Regions from separate parts of the Janthinobacterium sp. SUN211 genome, predicted to be linked through region 2. Evidence: predicted binding sites of a transcription regulator. Region 2 holds the regulator's gene; the other holds the start of a gene.
The links. The regulator NrdR, encoded in region 2, represses ribonucleotide reductase genes. The targets are predictions, from matches to a motif close to CACNANATNTNGTG.
Positions count from the first base shown of each region.

Region 1: a site for NrdR is predicted at 2,707-2,720, ahead of O3301_RS21365 (ribonucleoside-diphosphate reductase subunit alpha). Genes of this name have one in related genera too.

Region 1 is NZ_JAPWIC010000006.1:337,352-343,444, forward strand. It holds gene O3301_RS21345 (inner membrane protein YpjD) at 1-547, shown strand, start outside; gene O3301_RS21350 (PP0621 family protein) at 544-804, shown strand; gene O3301_RS21355 (sigma-54 dependent transcriptional regulator) at 925-2,004, shown strand; gene ampD (1,6-anhydro-N-acetylmuramyl-L-alanine amidase AmpD) at 1,982-2,593, shown strand; gene O3301_RS21365 (ribonucleoside-diphosphate reductase subunit alpha) at 2,985-5,936, shown strand; gene O3301_RS21370 (ribonucleotide-diphosphate reductase subunit beta) at 6,055-6,093, shown strand, end outside.
Region 2 is NZ_JAPWIC010000012.1:81,508-93,630, reverse strand. It holds gene ribD (bifunctional diaminohydroxyphosphoribosylaminopyrimidine deaminase/5-amino-6-(5-phosphoribosylamino)uracil reductase RibD) at 1-310, opposite strand, end outside; gene O3301_RS28065 (GspH/FimT family protein) at 387-1,037, opposite strand; gene O3301_RS28060 (type IV pilin protein) at 1,041-1,544, opposite strand; gene O3301_RS28055 (PilC/PilY family type IV pilus protein) at 1,603-5,382, opposite strand; gene O3301_RS28050 (PilX N-terminal domain-containing pilus assembly protein) at 5,538-6,167, opposite strand; gene O3301_RS28045 (PilW family protein) at 6,207-7,166, opposite strand; gene pilV (type IV pilus modification protein PilV) at 7,163-7,732, opposite strand; gene nrdR (transcriptional regulator NrdR) at 7,975-8,436, opposite strand; gene glyA (serine hydroxymethyltransferase) at 8,581-9,828, opposite strand; ZMP/ZTP riboswitch at 9,940-10,064, opposite strand; gene ybgC (tol-pal system-associated acyl-CoA thioesterase) at 10,379-10,780, shown strand; gene tolQ (protein TolQ) at 10,828-11,517, shown strand; gene O3301_RS28015 (ExbD/TolR family protein) at 11,533-11,973, shown strand; gene tolA (cell envelope integrity protein TolA) at 12,022-12,123, shown strand, end outside.

The DNA of each region.
Region 1 (6,093 bases), on a different contig from region 2:
GGTCATGCCCAGCGCCGTCCTCGCCATTGGCCTGGCCTGGGCCTTCCCCGGCAGCCAGGTCAGCATGGAAGGCAAGTCGGCCGTCTTCGGCTGGCATATTGCCGTGGCCGTGCTCGCCTACAGCACCTTGACGATTGCCGCCTTTCACGCCGTGCTGATGGCGCTGCAGGAGTCGCGTTTGCACACGCGCAGCGAAAGCCGCGGCTTCATCGGCAGCGCGCTGGACCAGCTGCCAGCCCTGCTGACGATGGAAAAGTTGCTGTTCCGCATGATCGGCCTGGGGTTTATTTTGCTCAGCCTAACCGTGCTGTCGGGCATTGTGTTTTCCGAGCAATTGTTTGGCAAGGCGCTCAACTGGGATCACAAATCCGTGTTTACCATGCTGTCGTGGCTGCTGTTTGCCTCGCTGCTGGCAGGCCGCCGCTTCCGCGGCTGGCGCGGCAAGACGGCCCTGAGTTTTACCCTGGCCGGTTTCGCCACCTTGCTGCTGGCCTATGTCGGCAGCCGTTTTGTACTGGAAGTGGTTTTACACCGAGGATTCGCATGACACGTGTTTTATTCTGGCTGGCGCTGGTGTTCCTGGTGCTGTTCGCTATCCGCAGCAAGATCCGTGGCATGCAGCAGCGGGCCCGCGCGCAACAGCAGCAGCGGCCGAATCCGTTTACGCCGCCGGTGCGGCCGCAGGAGTTGCCGGATGCCGAACTGATGCTGTGCTGCGCCCATTGCGGCGTGTACTACCCGGCCTCGGAAAACGTGCAGGCCAAGGGCCACGACTACTGCAGCCACGCGCACGCCACGTTGTAAGGGGCGGTCCGCAGGCGCGCGTGCGTTGCTCATCCGTATCGTAACGTCCTCCGGCATCCGTCCGGCGTAGCATCTGCAGCAGGCGGTTCGTCGCCGCCATTGCAGAAAGGCGCGCTCACCATGTCCCGTCCCAGCCCCCGTTCCATCCCGCCGACCGCCGACGGCAGGCCGCCGGCGCCGCAACTGAGCGGCAACTCGCTGCCCATGCAGGCGCTGCGCGCGCAGATCGGCCGCATCGCCCGCTGCGGCGCGCCGGTGGCCATCCGCGGCGAATCGGGCACGGGCAAGGAACTGGCGGCGCGCGCCATCCATGCGCAGGGCGCGCGCGCCAGTTTTCCGTTTATCGCCGTCAACTGCGGCGCCATTCCCGAAGCGCTGATGGAAGCGGAATTCTTCGGCTGCCGCCCGGGCGCCTATACGGGCGCGCTGCACGAGCGCCAGGGCTTGTTCCAGGCGGCCCACGGCGGCAGCTTGCTGCTCGACGAAGTCGACGATCTGCCGCTGGCCATGCAGGTGAAACTGTTGCGCGTGCTGCAAGAGCACCGCGTGCGCAAGCTGGGCGGCAGTACTGACGAAGCCGTCGACGTGCGCATCCTGTGCGCCAGCCAGCATGGCCTGACGCGCGGCGTGGCGGCCGGGACGTTTCGCCAGGACCTGTTTTACCGCCTGAATGTGATCGAGCTGGCGCTGCCGCCGCTGCGCGAACGGCGCGGCGATCTGCAGGTATTATGTGAGGTGATCCTCGCACGCCTGTCGCCGCACCGGTCCGTGAGCCTGGCGCCGCCGGTGCTGGCGGCCCTGGCCGCATATGCGTTTCCCGGCAATGTGCGCGAACTGGAAAACGTACTGGAACGGGCGCTGGCCTTTGCCGATGGCGGCGTGATCGCGCTTGACGGTCTGGCCTTGCCCTCCGCGGCGGGCAACGTGCCCTTGCGGGTGGCGTCGGCCATGCCGGCTGTGTCGGAGCGGCAACAGTGTCTGCCCGGCATGGCGGCGTATGGCGTGGCCAAGGTCTTGCCGCTGGACGTGTATTTGCGCCAGGCCGAGCGCGACATGATCATGCTGGCGCTGGTGCAGGCGCGCTACCACCGCGCACGGGCGGCGCGCCAGCTGGGCCTGAGCGTGCGCCAGTTGCGTTACCGCATGCAGAAATTGACGATACAGGAAGCCCTACTTGATGAGCGCATGGACGATAGATGAAGATGGCTGGTGCGACGGCGCGCTGCGCTATGACTCGCCGTACTGGGATGCGCGCCCGGACGGTGCGCAAGTCGATTTGCTGGTGATCCATAACATCAGTTTGCCGGGTGGCCGCTTTGGCGGGCCGCATGTGTCGGACTTGTTTACGGGCCGGGTAGATTATAATGCCGATCCTTCTTTCGCCGACCTGCGTGGCTTGCAGGTGTCGGCGCACTTTTTTGTGCGGCGCGATGGTGCGTTGTTGCAATATGTTTCTGCTGATCAACGTGCCTGGCATGCGGGCGCGTCCGCCTTCGAAGGGCGCCCGCAGTGCAATGGCTATTCCATCGGTATCGAAATGGAAGGCGCGGACGATGTGCCGTTCCAGCGGCGGCAATATCATGTGCTGGCGGCGCTGACGGCGGCGCTGGTGGCGCGCTACGGGCTGTCCCAGGTGCGCGGCCACGAGCATATCGCGCCGGGCAGGAAGACGGATCCGGGGCCGTTTTTTGACTGGCATTTTTATCAAGAATGCTGGCTGGAAACCCTTAACGGACAAGCTGCGTTAGCGCTTACTTCGCGGGGATTGGGCTTCCCAGCCATGCCCTGAAAAGTCAACCGAAATCGTATATGAAAATACAAAAAATTACGCCGACGGATGCCGGAAAACTATTGCATCGCCCTTCGATGGGTACTACAATTAGTGCAGAAGTTGGATGTAAAGACTATATGTAGTGCCATCACAGACGTTTTCAGAATTATTGTCAAAGCTACCCGGATTGCTGATAAAGCACTGGAACTGGCGGTTTATCACCCTTGATCGTGTTTTGCGCCAGCCGGGCAGTGCGGTGTGGCGAGATGGATACTGAGCTGTTTTATGCACTATTAATTTACTATTTAGCAACAAATACCTGAAGAAACCCTGACCATCGGGCGTTCTATTCAACAACACACGCGGCAGCAAAACTGCAGGCTGACTTTAGCTGACAACGGGAGCTTCAATGCAATCACCACAAGATATTTCCATCCATCCAACGCCAGTATCGCCAGCGCCAGGCGCGGCCAACAGCGTGGCGAGCACGGGCGCGGCATTGGGCGACTATCGCATCATCCGCCGCAACGGCGCGGTGGTGGCATTTGAGCCTTCGAAGATCGCCATCGCCATGACCAAGGCGTTTTTGGCCGTTAACGGCGGCCAGGGCGCAGCCTCGGCACGCATCCGCGAACTGGTGGAACAATTGACCGACGGCGTGGTCGCTGCGCTGGTGCGCCGCCACCCGGGCGGCGGCACCTTCCATATCGAAGACGTGCAAGACCAGGTGGAACTGTCGCTGATGCGTTCGGGCGAGCACGACGTGGCGCGTGCCTACGTGCTGTACCGCGCCAAACACATGGAAGAGCGCCGCCTGCAGAAGGAAGCGCAAGGCGCGTCCGCGCAAGTTTCCGCACCACAACTGAACGTGACCGACAACGGCGTGCGCCGCCTGCTGGACATGCAGGAAGTACGCGACCTGATCAATGCCGCCTGCGCCGGCCTGGAAAAGCACGTCGATGCCGACGCCATCCTGGCTGAAACGGTGAAAAACCTGTATGACGGCGTGCCGGTGGAAGAACTGCACAAGTCGGCCATCCTGGCAGCGCGCGCGCTGATGGAAAAAGACCCGGCCTACAGCCAGGTCACGGCCCGCATCCTGCTGCACACGGTGCGCAAGGAAGTGTTCGGCAAGGAAGTGCCACAAGCGGCCGCTGCCGCCGAATACCTGACGTATTTCCCGCAATACATCGCCAAGGGCATCGCCGCCGAGCTGCTGAACCCGGTACTCGCCAGCTTCGACCTGGAACGCCTGGCCAAAGCTATCGTGGCCGATCGCGACTTGCAATTCGGCTACATCGGCCTGCAAACCCTGTATGACCGCTACTTCCTGCACATCCAGGACGTGCGCATCGAAATGCCGCAGGCGTTCTACATGCGCGTGGCCATGGGCCTGGCGCTGAACGAGGCGGACCGCGAAGCGCGCGCCATCGAGTTCTACAGCCTGCTGTCCTCGTTCGACTTCATGAGCTCGACCCCGACCCTGTTCAACTCGGGCACCCTGCGCTCGCAGCTGTCGTCGTGCTACCTGAGCACCGTCTCGGATGACCTGGAAGGCATCTACGACGCCATCAAGGACAACGCGCTGCTGGCCAAGTTCGCCGGCGGCCTGGGTAACGACTGGACGCCAGTGCGCGCCCTGGGCGCCCACATCAAGGGCACCAACGGCAAGTCGCAAGGCGTGGTGCCGTTCCTGAAAGTGGTGAATGACACGGCCGTGGCAGTCAACCAGGGCGGCAAGCGCAAGGGCGCCGTCTGCGCCTACCTGGAAACCTGGCACATGGATATCGAGGAATTCCTCGACCTGCGCAAGAACACGGGCGACGACCGCCGCCGCACGCACGACATGAACACGGCGAACTGGATTCCCGACATGTTCATGAAGCGCGTCATGGAAAAAGGCGAATGGACCCTGTTCTCGCCGTCGGACACGCCAGATCTGCACGACAAGGTCGGCAAGGCTTTTGAACAGGCTTACGTGGGCTATGAAGCCAAGGCCGCCGCTGGCGAAATCCGCGTCTTCAAGAAGATCGCCGCGCTGGACCTGTGGCGCAAGATGCTGTCGATGCTGTTTGAAACGGGCCACCCATGGATCACGTTCAAGGACCCTTGCAACATCCGCAGCCCGCAGTCGCACGTTGGCGTCGTCCACAGCTCGAACCTGTGCACGGAAATCACCCTGAACACCAGCAGCGATGAAATCGCCGTCTGCAACCTTGGTTCCGTGAACATGCCGGCGCACATGAAGGAAGGCAAGCTCGATCACGTCAAGCTGGCCAAGACCGTGCGCACCGCCATGCGCATGCTCGACAACGTCATCGACATCAATTACTACGCCGTCGACAAGGCGCGCAATTCGAACATGCGCCACCGTCCGGTCGGCATGGGCGTGATGGGCTTCCAGGACTGCCTGCACATGATGCGCATCCCGTTCGCCTCGGACGCCGCCGTGTCGTTTGCCGACACCTCGATGGAAGCCGTCTGCTACTACGCCTACCTGGCGTCGACGGAACTGGCCGAAGAGCGCGGCCGCTATGAATCGTATGCCGGTTCGCTGTGGGACCGCGGCATCCTGCCACAGGACTCGGTCAAGCTGCTGGCTGAAGAGCGCGGCGGCTATCTGGAAGTCGATTCCTCGTCGGCCATGGACTGGACACCGGTGCGCGAACGCATCGCCAAGTTCGGCATGCGCAACTCGAACTGCGTGGCGATCGCCCCGACGGCGACGATTTCGAACATCATCGGCGTCTCGGCCTGTATCGAGCCGACGTTCCAGAACCTGTACGTGAAATCGAACCTGTCGGGCGAATTCACCGAGATCAACGGCTACCTGGTGCGCGACCTGAAGGCGCGCGACCTGTGGGATGAAGTCATGATCTCCGACCTGAAGTACTTCGACGGCTCGCTGGTGAAGATCGACCGCATCCCGCAAGACCTGCGCGATATCTACGCTACCGCCTTTGAAGTGTCGCCAAGCTGGCTGGTGGAAGCGGCTTCGCGTCGCCAGAAGTGGATCGACCAGGCCCAGTCGCTGAACATCTACATGGCTGGCGCATCGGGCAAGAAACTGGACGAGACCTACAAGCTGGCATGGCTGCGTGGCCTGAAAACCACCTACTACCTGCGTACCATCGCCGCTACCCACATGGAGAAATCGACCTCCAAGACGGGCGCCCTGAACGCCGTGGCAGTCGATGGCGGCATGTCGGCCAGCGCGCAGAGCGCCCAGGCGGCGGTCGTGGCGGCAGCAGCAGTGGCCGTGGCGCCGGTAGTGGCAGCGGCAGCGGACGACGCCGATGGCGAAGCCTGCTACCTGCGTCCGGGTGACGATGGCTTTGAGGAATGCGAAGCCTGCCAGTAAAATTTTAGTTGTCAGCCCGGCACGGTCGGGCTGATTCAATGTTGTCAATGTCCGCATTGTCCGATACAACGGGCCTGTTGCGGATCGCCGGCTCGCCGGCATGGAAAGGAAGAAGAATATGTCGTTGTCATGGGATGATGAAACCACGTCGGCAGCT
Region 2 (12,123 bases):
CCAGCGGATTCGGATCCGTCATGGCGGCCACGACGCGGCCCAGCCCCGCGCGCACGAGCGCATCGGAGCATGGCGGCGTGCGGCCATGGTGGTTGCACGGTTCCAGGGTGACATAGGCCGTGGCGCCGCGCACGTCGTTGCCGCGCGCCGCCGCATTGGCCAAGGCTTGCACCTCGGCATGATCCTGCCCGGCCGCCTGCGTCACGCCGGCGCCGATCACCTGGCCATCCTTGACGATCACGCAGCCGATGCGGGGATTGGGCGAGGTCGTGTACAAACCGCGCGCCGCCCATTCCAGCGCCAGGCGCATGCCATCGATATCGTTGAGTATTTCCACGGGCTTCTTTGATAGTGAGTGATAGGTGAGTCGGATTAGATGAGTCGGATTACGAACTGTCGGCCACGCCGCTGCAATTGGCCGCTTGCTGCTGCGGGTCGCACACGCGCACCCTGCCCAGCATATTGATTTTAATATGGCGCACCTGCTTTCCCAAAGCCAGGGACAAGGTCCCCCAGCGCGCCGCCAGACTATTGGTCGCGCTGCAACTGCGGCCTGCGCCATTGTAGGCGATATAAAACGGCACCGTGGCCGACGAAAACGCGAACTGGGCCGTGATGCCCTCCGGCAGCGGCCCCTGGCGGAACAGCAATTCGTCATCGCCATCGAACGCCAGGTTGGCATTGCGGTCGATGAATGCCAGCCAGCCCATGCGCCAATCCATGCCACCGGGTCCGGCCGGCATCAGCAGCACGCGCTGCCCCCGCGCCATCGCCTGCGCCCGCGTCAATTCGATGGCCGAGAACAAGTCCATGGCCGCCGCCCGCACCTGCTGGCGCGCCAGCACCTGCTGCAGACTGGGCATGGCGGCGGCCGCCAGCAGCGCGGCAATCGCCAGCACCGCCAGCAATTCGAGCAAGGTATGCCCCGCCCGGCGTGGCTGCTTGCGCGAACGGGCAAACCAGGGCCGGCCGCAGGAAGGCGAAAGGCGGCATGAGAGTAAATCCCCGCTGCCTCGTGCCCGCGCCAGCGCAACCATGACCTAGGGCCAGCAATGGCTGGCTGGGCCGCTGCTGCCGCGCTGGCCCGTGCTGTTCAGGGACAGGATGCCGCAATCGGTATCCTGGAATTGCGCATCGACCTTGGCCGTGCCCGGCATGGCCCGCAACAGCACGCATTGCCCGATAGTCGCGCCGGGACAGGCCAGCGCCTCGATTTCATACGCGCTGCCGGCAGCCGGTCCTTCGCCGGACCACCAGGGAAACTGCTGCGCCTGCGGCGCGGGCGACGCCGAGGAAAAGGCCAGATAGTGATTGTTTTGCGAATAATAGCGCTCCTGTTGCTGCATCAGGCGCAGCAGGGCCGCCTGCCCCTGCACCCGCTTGGCGCGCACGACATGGCCGTGATAAGCGGGCGCGGCCAGCGCCAGCAGCAGGCTCACGATCGCCAGCACGGCCAGCAGTTCGATCAGGCTGAAGCCCGGCGGGTTGGCAGCAGGAGCGCCTCCGTTTGCAGTGCACCAGTTCCGCCTTGCCAACGTCCCCATGCGATTTCCCCCTTTCCAAAAAGCGCCAGCCGATACGCTGCACCGGCCTTGCCCATGGCTATTTTTTCTTGGCCGCCTCGTGCAATTCGCGCCAGTTCGCCACTTCACGCCAGCTGAGGCGCCGGGCCGGCAGCGGTGCACTGGCGACCTTGAGCGCCGCCCCGCTGGCTGCGCCGGGCAAGCCCGGTTGCAGCACGGCCAGTTCCTTGCGCCCCTCGGCCCGCCCTGCCGCCGTCGGGGCGCCCACCGTGCTGTTCAGTTCGAGCGCCAGCGGCGGCGCGCGCGCCAGGCCATCGAACAAGCGCCCCGTCTGCGCGCCCGCCTGCACGACACCGGCACCATCGGCGGCAAAACCGCTCAGCACATCGAGCACGTACAGGCGCGTGGCGGGCTTGGCGCAAGGGTCGCGCCCCGGCAAGACGGTGTTGAACAACACCTTGCCGGCGGCCAGCACGGGACTGCTGACGCTGCGTTCGCCCGTTTGCCCGGTATTGAGGAAATCGAGATACCAGCCGCGCATGGCGTCGCTGCCCGTGTAGCGCAGCTCCGCGCCGTCGACGCGCACGCCGCCCGCCGCCTCGCCCAAGCTGCGCTGCTCCAGGTCGGCCCGGCTGCGCGTGGAAGATGACTCGCGCACATCGTCGTGCACGGCATAAAACGACTGCGACAGGAAGGCGGAAGGCCAGGTATCGGCCGCTTCGACCAGCTTTCCCGTGCCGAACAGCAGCACATAGCCGCCGCCGGGCGCGTAGGCCACGCTCAGTTGCTGCGTCACGGGCTGGCGCCGGCCCTGCGCATCGCGCGCGACAAAGACGAGCTTGCGTCCCTGTCCCTCCTTCCACGGCGGCCCGCCAGCCATGTCGAGGCGCCAGATATTGCCCTGCAAATCGCCCGCATACATGTACGCCAGCGCGCCGTCGCTGCCCGGCACCACGGCGGGCGGACCCAGCGCCTGGGGGATGGCGTCCTCATCCGCGTTCGCGCCCGCATCAGCGTCGTGGCCGCCGCCGCTGGCCACGGGCACCTTGAGGCGGAAGTAATTACTTCCCAACACCCATGGCATGCCGGGCGCCTTGTCCAGCGCCAGCAGGAAGATGGCGGCGGCCGACGCGGGCGCCGTCGTGTCCTTGCCATCGTTCACATGGTTGTTGTAGCCGCTGGCGACGATGGCAAAGTCGCGGTAGGCCGGCGCGCCCTCCTTGCCACCCATATTGATGCGGGCGAAGGCGGGCGGCGCGCGCACATTGCCCATCAGCCTGTCGTCGCGGTCCGTAAATTCCCACAGCGCCCCGTCTTGCGCGAAGCGGGCCGGGTCGGTGATATCGAGCGCAAACACGCCCTGCGCCCCGCCGCCCATGCCCGACACCAGCACCGTCTTCCAATGTCCCAGCGCCAGCACTTCCGCCGTGGCCGCCGCGCCGTCGAGCAGCGGACCGGAGCTGTAGTGAGTGCTCGCAGCGGCTGGCGCAAGGTGCAGCAGCGCTTGCGGCAGATAGGCAAACAATTCGCTGCCCGTGCGCGCATCGAAGGCATGCAGCAAGCCATCGCTGGCGCCCAGGTACAGCATTTTGCGCCGCTGCAGCAGCGCCTGGCGGTGCAAGCCATAGCCGGCGCCCGGCATGCCCAGCCCGGGCGCGCCCACGTACAGCAGATTGCCGTATGGCGCCGCGCCCAAGCTGCCTGGCCTGCGCCGCAGGAAGCCGCCTGGCTGGCCCACCTCGTGCGTGCGCTGGCCCAGCAGGTACGCCAGGCGCGCCTCGCCCCGGCCATCGCCACTGTCGAATGCGCCGCGCTGCACTGCGTCGAGGCGGTTCCAGGCCAGCGGCATCAGGCTGCCCTGGGCGTCGAGCGTGTAGACGGGACGCAAGGACGCGGGCGCGCCATCCGGCACGGGCTTATCCTGTCCGCCGGCAGTCCACCATGGCTTGCCGGGAAGCAATGCGCCATCGGCCCCCACGGCAAACGCGGTGCGAGACAAGGTCATGCCGCCATCGGCCAGGCGCAGCTGCGTCTGGAACCAGTATGCCTCTTCCGTGCCGCTGGCCAGCGCCATCAGGGCCGGTCCTGCGAGCGCCGCCGGCAAGGTGCCCTTATCGGCTGCTGCGAAGGCTGCGCGCAGTCCCGCGATCAGGGCGGCAGGATCGCTGCCGGGCAAGTAATGACCAGGCCAGCGGCCATCGAGGCTCCATTCATCCAGCGCGCCGCCCGTCGCGCTCTTGAAGGGGTTGGCATCGCCATTCGCATCGAGAAAACCGCCATATTTGGACGCCAGCAGCAAGGGGGTGGCAGCAGATTCGCCGGCCGGGTCGCCCTGGCGCAAGTCGCCCGCATAGTGCTCGACCTTTGCACCGCCGTCGTTCTTGCCGCCGGGACGCAGAGCCTGCACGTGCGACCAGTAGGCCAGGCCCGCCGCATGGTAGCTGGCGCCGCCCGCCCCGTCGGCCAGCAATTCCAGCGCCGCCAGCTCCGGCCGTGGCGCGGGATTGCCGGGCGTGCCACCGCTTTCCAGGCTGCCCACCGCATGCGTCCAGGCCATCGCATCGAACGGCGGCGGCGCAAAACCGTCCGGCGCGCGGGCGCGGTCGCCGGATGCGGCGGGAGTGACCGGGACATTGCCGGGCACGTAACGGTCGCCCGCCATGCCCGCATCGCCGAGGCTGACGACGATGTGCCGCTGGCAACTGGCCGTTTGCGGGTCGCTCCATTGGGTCACGACCGGCAAGCCGTCGTCGATAGCAGGCGGGGCCGTCACAGGCGGCACCGGGGCGCTCGCTTGTCGTCCCTGCAGGTAGCGCAGCGATTCGTACAGCAATTCGGCCAGCGGCGCCGCCCTGGCGTACGCGCCAGGATGCCCCGGATTGCCGCGGCCCAGGCCATTGATGTAAGCGGTCACCCCGCCGCCAAGGCCCGCGCCCTGGGTCGCAGCTTCGGCCACACACACGCCGGTGGCAGGATGCCACTCGGCGCCGGCATTGTCTTGCGGCAAATAGTCGGGCGCCGTCCAGCGCTGCCTGCCCACATGGGCCAGCGGCGCGCGCAGCACGCCGCCATACATGGGGCCAGCGCTGGCGGGCATGCCGTTCAAATGACCAAACACGCCCACGCGCACCCTGCCACCATGGCGCTGCACGGCGCCCACCGGCTTGTAGTTCTTGCCATACGCCAGACACAAGTCGTCGCGCAGCGGCCCCTCATTAGCATCGCACACGCGCACGCGCGCGAGGAACACCCCGTGCGTGGCAGCAAGGCCAGGCGCATCGCAAGTGCCGCCCGCAGACTGGCCAAGGCTGGCGTCGCCGAACAGCAGGCGGTTGCGGCAGGAAACGATGGCCAGTTGCGCCAGCGCAAATGGCGTCGCCGCCGCCACGCCAGCCTGCAGTACCTTGCGCGGGAAAAAGACGGGGTGGGCAAAAAAGTCGATGGGGCTGTCGGCGTCGGGCAGGTAGGCGCGCTGCAGCACCGTCTTGCGCACTTCGTCGATGACGCGGTCGCCACCCGTCAGCGCGTAGCGGACGAGGTCGAGCATGCTGGTGCTGGCCCAGTTGAGAAAGTTGCCGCTGAAACTGTCGCCGCCGCAACCGTGCAGCGCATCGGCCGGTTTCAGCACGGAGAAGTAAGCGGTCGCTACGCGCAAGTCCGGCAGCATGACGCCATCCTTGCTGCGATACGGATAGCTGTAGCACATGCGCGCATGAAAATACCCTACGTACTCGCGCTGCGGCGCATAGTCGCCGCCATGCGCGGCAGCGGCTGCCGCATGCGTGAAGGACAGGTTGAGCAACAGATTCGGCGGCACCCTGGCGCCGTGCAAGCCCGCGTCGGCCCGTGCCAGCGTCACCGGCGGGACGGCGGCGGCAAGGGCGCCGCCGCAACAGAGGCTAGCCAGACAGGCCAACAGCATCAGCCAGACGCAGCCGGCATGCCGCCGGGCAGACCGCAAAGCATGCCACAAAGTGGACGGCAAAGTGGGCGGCAAGATGAACCACGACGCCCTCATGGCCCCGCTCCCGCCGCCTGCTTGCGGTAATAGCTTTGCAGCACGACTTGCGTGCTTTCCTGCGCGCCAAAACCGATGGCCGTGATGCGGTACACATAGCTTTCCGTGGCCAGACCGCCGGCCGCTGCCGTGGCCTGCGCGCCGGGCGGGTGAAATGGCAGCAGTTCGATCAGGTAGCGGGGCCGGCGCGACGGCAGGAAGCCCTGCCCCGTCTGCATGACGGCGCCCGTAAACTGGCCATACGGCACGGTGCGGCTGCTGCCTTCGGCGCCATCGAGGTCCGTACTCAACCAGAGCGCCGGCGCCTCCGGGGCCGCGGGCAGGCACAGGCCCAGTGCGCCGCCCTCGCCGCAGCCGTCCGCGAACCCGGCCGCACTGCCTGGCGCGAAGAGGCTGCTGCGTCCCGGCGCGCCGGGCAAGCCTTCGATATCGTTCTGCGCATCCACCAGTGCCTCCTCCGCCGCCTGAAACGCGATCTGCCGGTCGCGCTCGCCGCGCGCCGCCTTTTCTCCCTGCAAGGCCATCTGCGCCGCCGATATGCCCAGCAACAAGATGATCACCAGCAGGCACAGCACATACACGAGGGTGGCGCCGCCGCATCGCGCACAAGGTGGGCGCCAAGGCACGCGACAGCGGACGCCCGCGCCAGCCATCGCGCCGCCCGCCTAGGCCGGCCCGTTGCGCAGCATGATGCTCGTCTGCACCAGTTGCCGCAGCCGCGAACGCGTCGCGGCAGGCAAGGACGCGCGCGCGATGCGCACGCCCGTGTCGCCGGCGCCATGCGCCTCGGCATACGCCTTGCCGAACAGGTCGAACTGCGCCGGCCCCAGTTCCGCCATCTTGTCGGCCGGTCCCGCCTCGCCATGCAGCAACAGCGCCACGCGCACGCTGGCCACGCGTTTCCAGTGCGTGCGCCGTTGAAAATCGCGCTGGCGCGCGGCCGCGTCCGCCCCCTCCAGCAGCAGCGCCGCATCGTAGGCGTCGAGCGCGCTGGCGTTGACATAGCGGTTCGCCACGCCGTCAGGCGGCGTATCCGTGTCGAGGCCATACAGCACCTGGAAAGCATCGACGCCACGGATGACGGCGTCCGCGCCCCAGCCGTTCGTGCCGCGGTATTTGCAGCGCAGCTCGCCTTCGCCATCGGCGCCCTGCGCCACGTAGAAAACGCTCCAACCCCGCTGCGCCTCCGTTTGCGCCGCGCCCACGCCGAAGCCGGCGCAATTGAGGACGGAACCGTCACCGCCCTCTTCCTTGCCGGCGCCGTAATAGCGCAGGGCCAGCACGTCGCTGCCATGCAGGGCGCCGGGCAGCGCGCCGCTGATGCCGTCGCTGTTCTTGCCCAGGCTGTGCGCGTCGAGACCGGCGATATTCGCGCTGTCGTAATCGGCATGGGCGACGGGCGCGGCGCTGCTATCCCAATTCACATACGCCGTCTGGCGCACGGCGCGGGCGATGGCATCGAGCGCATAGCGGGCGTTGTCATCCAGGCGCGCGCTGGCGGACTGGTCGCCATAGCTGCCGCTGGCCGCCAGCAGCACGCTACTGGCGGCCAGCATCAACAGCGCACCGAGCGACAGGGCCACCAGCAATTCGATCAGGCTCATGCCACGATGCCCGCCGTTCATGCGCCGCCCCCGCCCAGCTGGAATGCCAGCCTGGGCAGCGACTCGCCTGCCGCATTCACGGCGGGCGAGCCATCGGGCAGGCGGCCGCGCCAGCCCAGCTTGATGACGATGGGCGCCCCCTTGCCGCCGCTGCACGCCCACTGCAAGCCCTGGGCGGCGGCATCCCACGCGGCAAGGTCGCGGCAGATGCGCAGGCGCGCGCCGGGCAAGGCCGCGTGCAGCCCTTGCTTCCATTCGGCGATGTCGAATTGCGCCAGCTCGGCCGCGCTGCAGGCGGCAGCGCCAAGACAGTCCGGCGCGCCGCCGCCAGCTTCGGCGCCGTCCGCCGCCGCATATGCCACGTTCAGGTAGGGATTGCCCGCATCGGGGCCATTCATGAGCACGTTGTTCGCGCGCATGCGCTCGGCCATGCCGGCGGCCAGTTGCACGCCCGCCGACAACAGCGCCGACTCGTGGCGCGCGCGCACGGCGTTCAATTGCAGGATGCTGGCGCCCAGCAGGCCCAGCGCCAACAGCAGCAGCGACACCAGCACTTCGACAAGGCTGCTGCCACCCGCAGGAAACATAGTGCGACCGCCCTTGCGCATACGCTACTCCCTTCCGCAGAAAGAGCCGCAGGAACAGGCGGCCCAGCTACAAGATAGGCGCGCGCAAAAACCCGCGTCTGCGCTAGCGCAAACAGGACGATGATAAGTCGAGAAGAACGGCGTTGGGATTGATCAGACCGCTTGCCAGGCAAGCGCCGGCATGGTGAACACGGGGCGCAGGAGCGGCCCCGCTGCCGGCAAAGTGAATGTCCGGGTGAGCGTCAGGGCTTGCGCGCCTGGCCCACTTCGGCGATCGCGTCCTGGAACTCGGCCAGGTCTTCGAAATTCTTGTAGACGGAGGCAAAGCGGATGTAGGCGATCTTGTCCAGGCGCTTGAGTTCCTGCATGACGAGTTCGCCGATATAGCCGGATTCGACTTCACGCAAGCCGCTGGTAAGCAGCTTCTCTTGGATGGACGCGATGGCCGTATCCACAGAGGCGGCCGCGACGGGACGCTTACGCAAGGCCAGCATCAAACTGCCGCGCAACTTATCCGCAGCGAACTCCGTCCGGCTGCCATTCTTTTTGACGACGGCCGGCATGATAAGTTCAATGCGTTCGTACGTGGTAAAACGCTTGTCGCATTTGCCGCAGCGGCGGCGGCGCCGAATGGCATCCCCTTCCTCCGATACGCGCGTATCGAGAACCTGGGTGTCGCCGTGCTGGCAAAATGGACATTTCATGGGCTGGCTACAACTTTATAGTAATAATTACGGGAAATCGCCGCCCTTGTACAAAGGGCGCCCGAATCACTCCGGGCGCCCTTGGGCACGACTGGAATGTGTCATACAGAATCTTACTCCGTATGACACATTCTGGACAAATAATTATGCTGCGTACACTGGGTGCGCGTCGGCCAGCACTTTCACGGCCGCTTTCACGCGCTCGATGGTGGCGGCGTCATGCGGATTGTCCAGCACGTCGGCGATCAGGTTGCCCACCTCTTCCGCTTGCGCTTCCTTGAAACCGCGCGTCGTCATCGCCGGGCTGCCCAGGCGGATGCCCGAGGTGACGAACGGTTTTTGCGGGTCGTTCGGGATGCCGTTCTTGTTGCAGGTGATGTGCGCGGAACCGAGGATGGCTTCGGCTTCCTTGCCCGTCAGGTTCTTGGCGCGCAGGTCGACCAGCATGACGTGCGATTCGGTGCCGCCGGACACGATGCGCAGGCCGCGCTTGATCAGGGTTTTCGCCAGCACGTCGGCGTTCTTGATCACTTGCTTCTGGTATTCGACGAATTCAGGGCTCAGCGCTTCCTTGAAGGCGACGGCCTTGCCGGCGATCACGTGCATCAGCGGGCCGCCCTGGATACCAGGGAAGATGGCCGAGTTGATGGCTTTTTCGTGTTCGGCCTTCATCAGGATGATGCCGCCGCGCGGGCCGCGCAACGATTTGTGCGTGGTCGAGGTGACGAAGTCGGCGAACGGCACCGGGTTCGGGTACAGGCCGGCGGCGATCAAGCCGGCGTAGTGGGCCATGTCGACCATGAAGTAGGCGCCCACTTCCTTGGCGATCTTGCTGAAGCGTTCGAAGTCGATCTTTTTCGAGAATGCCGACGCGCCGGCGATGATCAGCTTTGGCTTGCGTTCGCGGGCCAGGCGTTCCATTGCCTCGTAGTCGATGTCTTCTTCCGCCGTCAAGCCGTAGGAAACGACGTCAAACCATTTGCCGGACATGTTCAGCGGCATGCCGTGGGTCAGGTGACCGCCTTCGGCCAGCGACATACCCATGATCAGGTCGCCTGGTTTCAACATGGCGAAGAACACGCCCTGGTTCGCCTGCGAGCCGGAATTCGGCTGCACGTTTGCGCATTCGGCGCCAAACAGCTGTTTCACGCGGTCGATGGCCAGTTGCTCGGCCACGTCGACGTATTCGCAGCCGCCGTAGTAGCGCTTGCCTGGATAGCCTTCGGCGTACTTGTTCGTCAGCTGCGAGCCTTGCGCTTCCATTACGGCTGGCGACGTGTAGTTTTCCGACGCGATCAGTTCGATGTGGTCGTGCTGGCGCGTGTTCTCTTTTTGAATGACGGCGAACAATTCAGGATCGACGTTGGCGAGGTTGTGATCTTTTGCAAACATGTAAAAACTCCAAGTATGAGGGTGCTTGTACTGGCAGGTTGGATCGAATGAGGGGAGCCGGCGTTAAGTGAATAACAACATTGGACAGGCAGCCTCTTCGTGCTTTTCCATAGTGGCTACCCAGGCGAACGGCTGATGAAAAATCTCACGTTTCCCGGTGGGTGCCCACCTTTCGCCGGTTTGCCGACCGCCATTCATGGAGATCGCCCGACTTTTCGCCAGTCACGTGAGACGTAATGGAAGTCAAATTGTAAGTTAAGTACCCAAATTGAGCAAGGAATGCAACCGTGCGGCTATAATCGCCGCGCGCTATCGCAGCCCGGGCGCGGCCACAGGCCGCCCCGGGGATGGCCGCCGCTTTTAAGCTGGGCTTAAACCTGGCCATGGCATGTAAGCGTATGTTACGAAGCTTGCCATTGCACACGCCGGATTTACAATGCTGCGGTGCAACTTATATGCAGCTTTTGCATGGCTTTCCAGCAAGCGCCCACAGTCACAAGAAGAAAAATCGCGTAAAATGTTGCTCAATCTCACTACTGGCGCAATAAACATGCCTTCAGTCTTTACCTGGAACGTACGTGTCTACTATGAAGACACCGACGCCGGCGGCATCGTCTATTACGCTAACTACCTGAAATTCTTCGAGCGCGCGCGCACCGAATGGCTGCGTGCCATCGACGTGGGCCAGCAGGCATTGCTGGAACAGCATGACGCGATGTTCGTTGTCAAAAGCGTCAACGCCGACTATCATGCGCCAGCCAGGCTCGATGACACGGTAAGATTAACCTTAAGCATAGAAAAAATGGGGCGTGCCTCCATCGTTTTCCTGCAACAAGCCTGGTGCGGCGACCGCCTGCTCAACACGGCCCGCGTCAAGATCGGCTGCGTCGATTCGGCACTGCGCCCGCGCGCCGTGCCTGATGCAGTCGCGGCCCGCATGCGCGCCGCCTGAGCCCTACCCGCCACCTCCGGACAATTCACCCAACAGACTGCCAGCCAATGAACGTTACACAAGATCTTTCTTTCCTCGCGCTCATCTCCAATGCCCATTTGATCGTGCAACTGATCATGGCCCTGCTGCTGCTGATTTCCCTGACCAGCTGGACCTACATTTTCCGCAAGATGTTTGCCGTGCGCCAGGCGCGCAAGCAAACCATCGAATTCGAACGCAGCTTCTGGGCCGGCGGCAACCTGCATGCGCTGCACCAGAACGCCAGCGGCAACCGCGACCAGAGCGGCGCGCTGGCCCGCATCTTCGACGCCGGCATGGGCGAATTCATCAAGGGCAAGGCTTCCTACGGTTCGCGTGAAGCGCTGGACGTCGGCGCCGTGCTCGACGGCGCACGCCGCGCCATGCGCGCCGCTTTCCAGCGCGAAATGGACGTGCTCGAATCGCACCTGGCCTTCCTCGCTTCCGTCGGCTCCGTCTCGCCGTACATCGGCCTGCTCGGTACCGTCTGGGGCATCATGAACGCCTTCCGCGGCCTGGCCAACGTGCAGCAAGCCACCCTGGCCGCCGTCGCGCCCGGCATTGCCGAAGCGCTGATCGCCACCGCCATCGGCCTGTTCGCAGCCATTCCCGCCGTCGTCGCCTACAACCGTTTTTCGCATGACATCGACCGCCTGGCGATCCGCTTCGAGAGCTTCGTCGAGGAATTCTCCAACATCCTGCAGCGCCAGTCGCGCTAAGAGGGAGCAAGTTTCATGGGTTCCTCCTTTAATAGTGGCGGCATGCGCGGTGGCCGTGGCCGCAAGTTCAAGTCCGAGATCAACGTCGTGCCGTATATCGACGTGATGCTGGTGCTGCTGATCATTTTCATGGTGATGCCGTCGTCGAACAATCCCAGCGTGGTGAACTTGCCCAACGCGGAAAAGTCGGCGAAACCGCCCGATGACTATATTCAGATCGTGCTGAAACCGAATGGTTCGCTGTCGATCGGCGTCATCGGCAAGGAACAGCTGTCGCCGGAAACGGAACCGAACCGCGACGCCCTGCTGCGCAAGCTGCGCGGTTTGCACGAAAGCAATCCCGACTATCCCGTGATGATCGCGGGCGACAAGGAAAGCAAGTACGACGATGTGATCCAGCTCATTTCGGAAGCGAAAAAGATGGGCATTACCCGCGTCGGCCTGGCCACCAAGTAAGCGCAGCACCCTGTTTCCAGACTTGACCGTTTTTAGATAGACTAGACTTTGCAGACCAAACAAATCGACCATGTACTCGGCAAGCCCTACAGCGTGCCGCGCGAACGCAGCCGCTGGCCCTCGCTGGGCCTGGCGCTGGCGATGCACCTT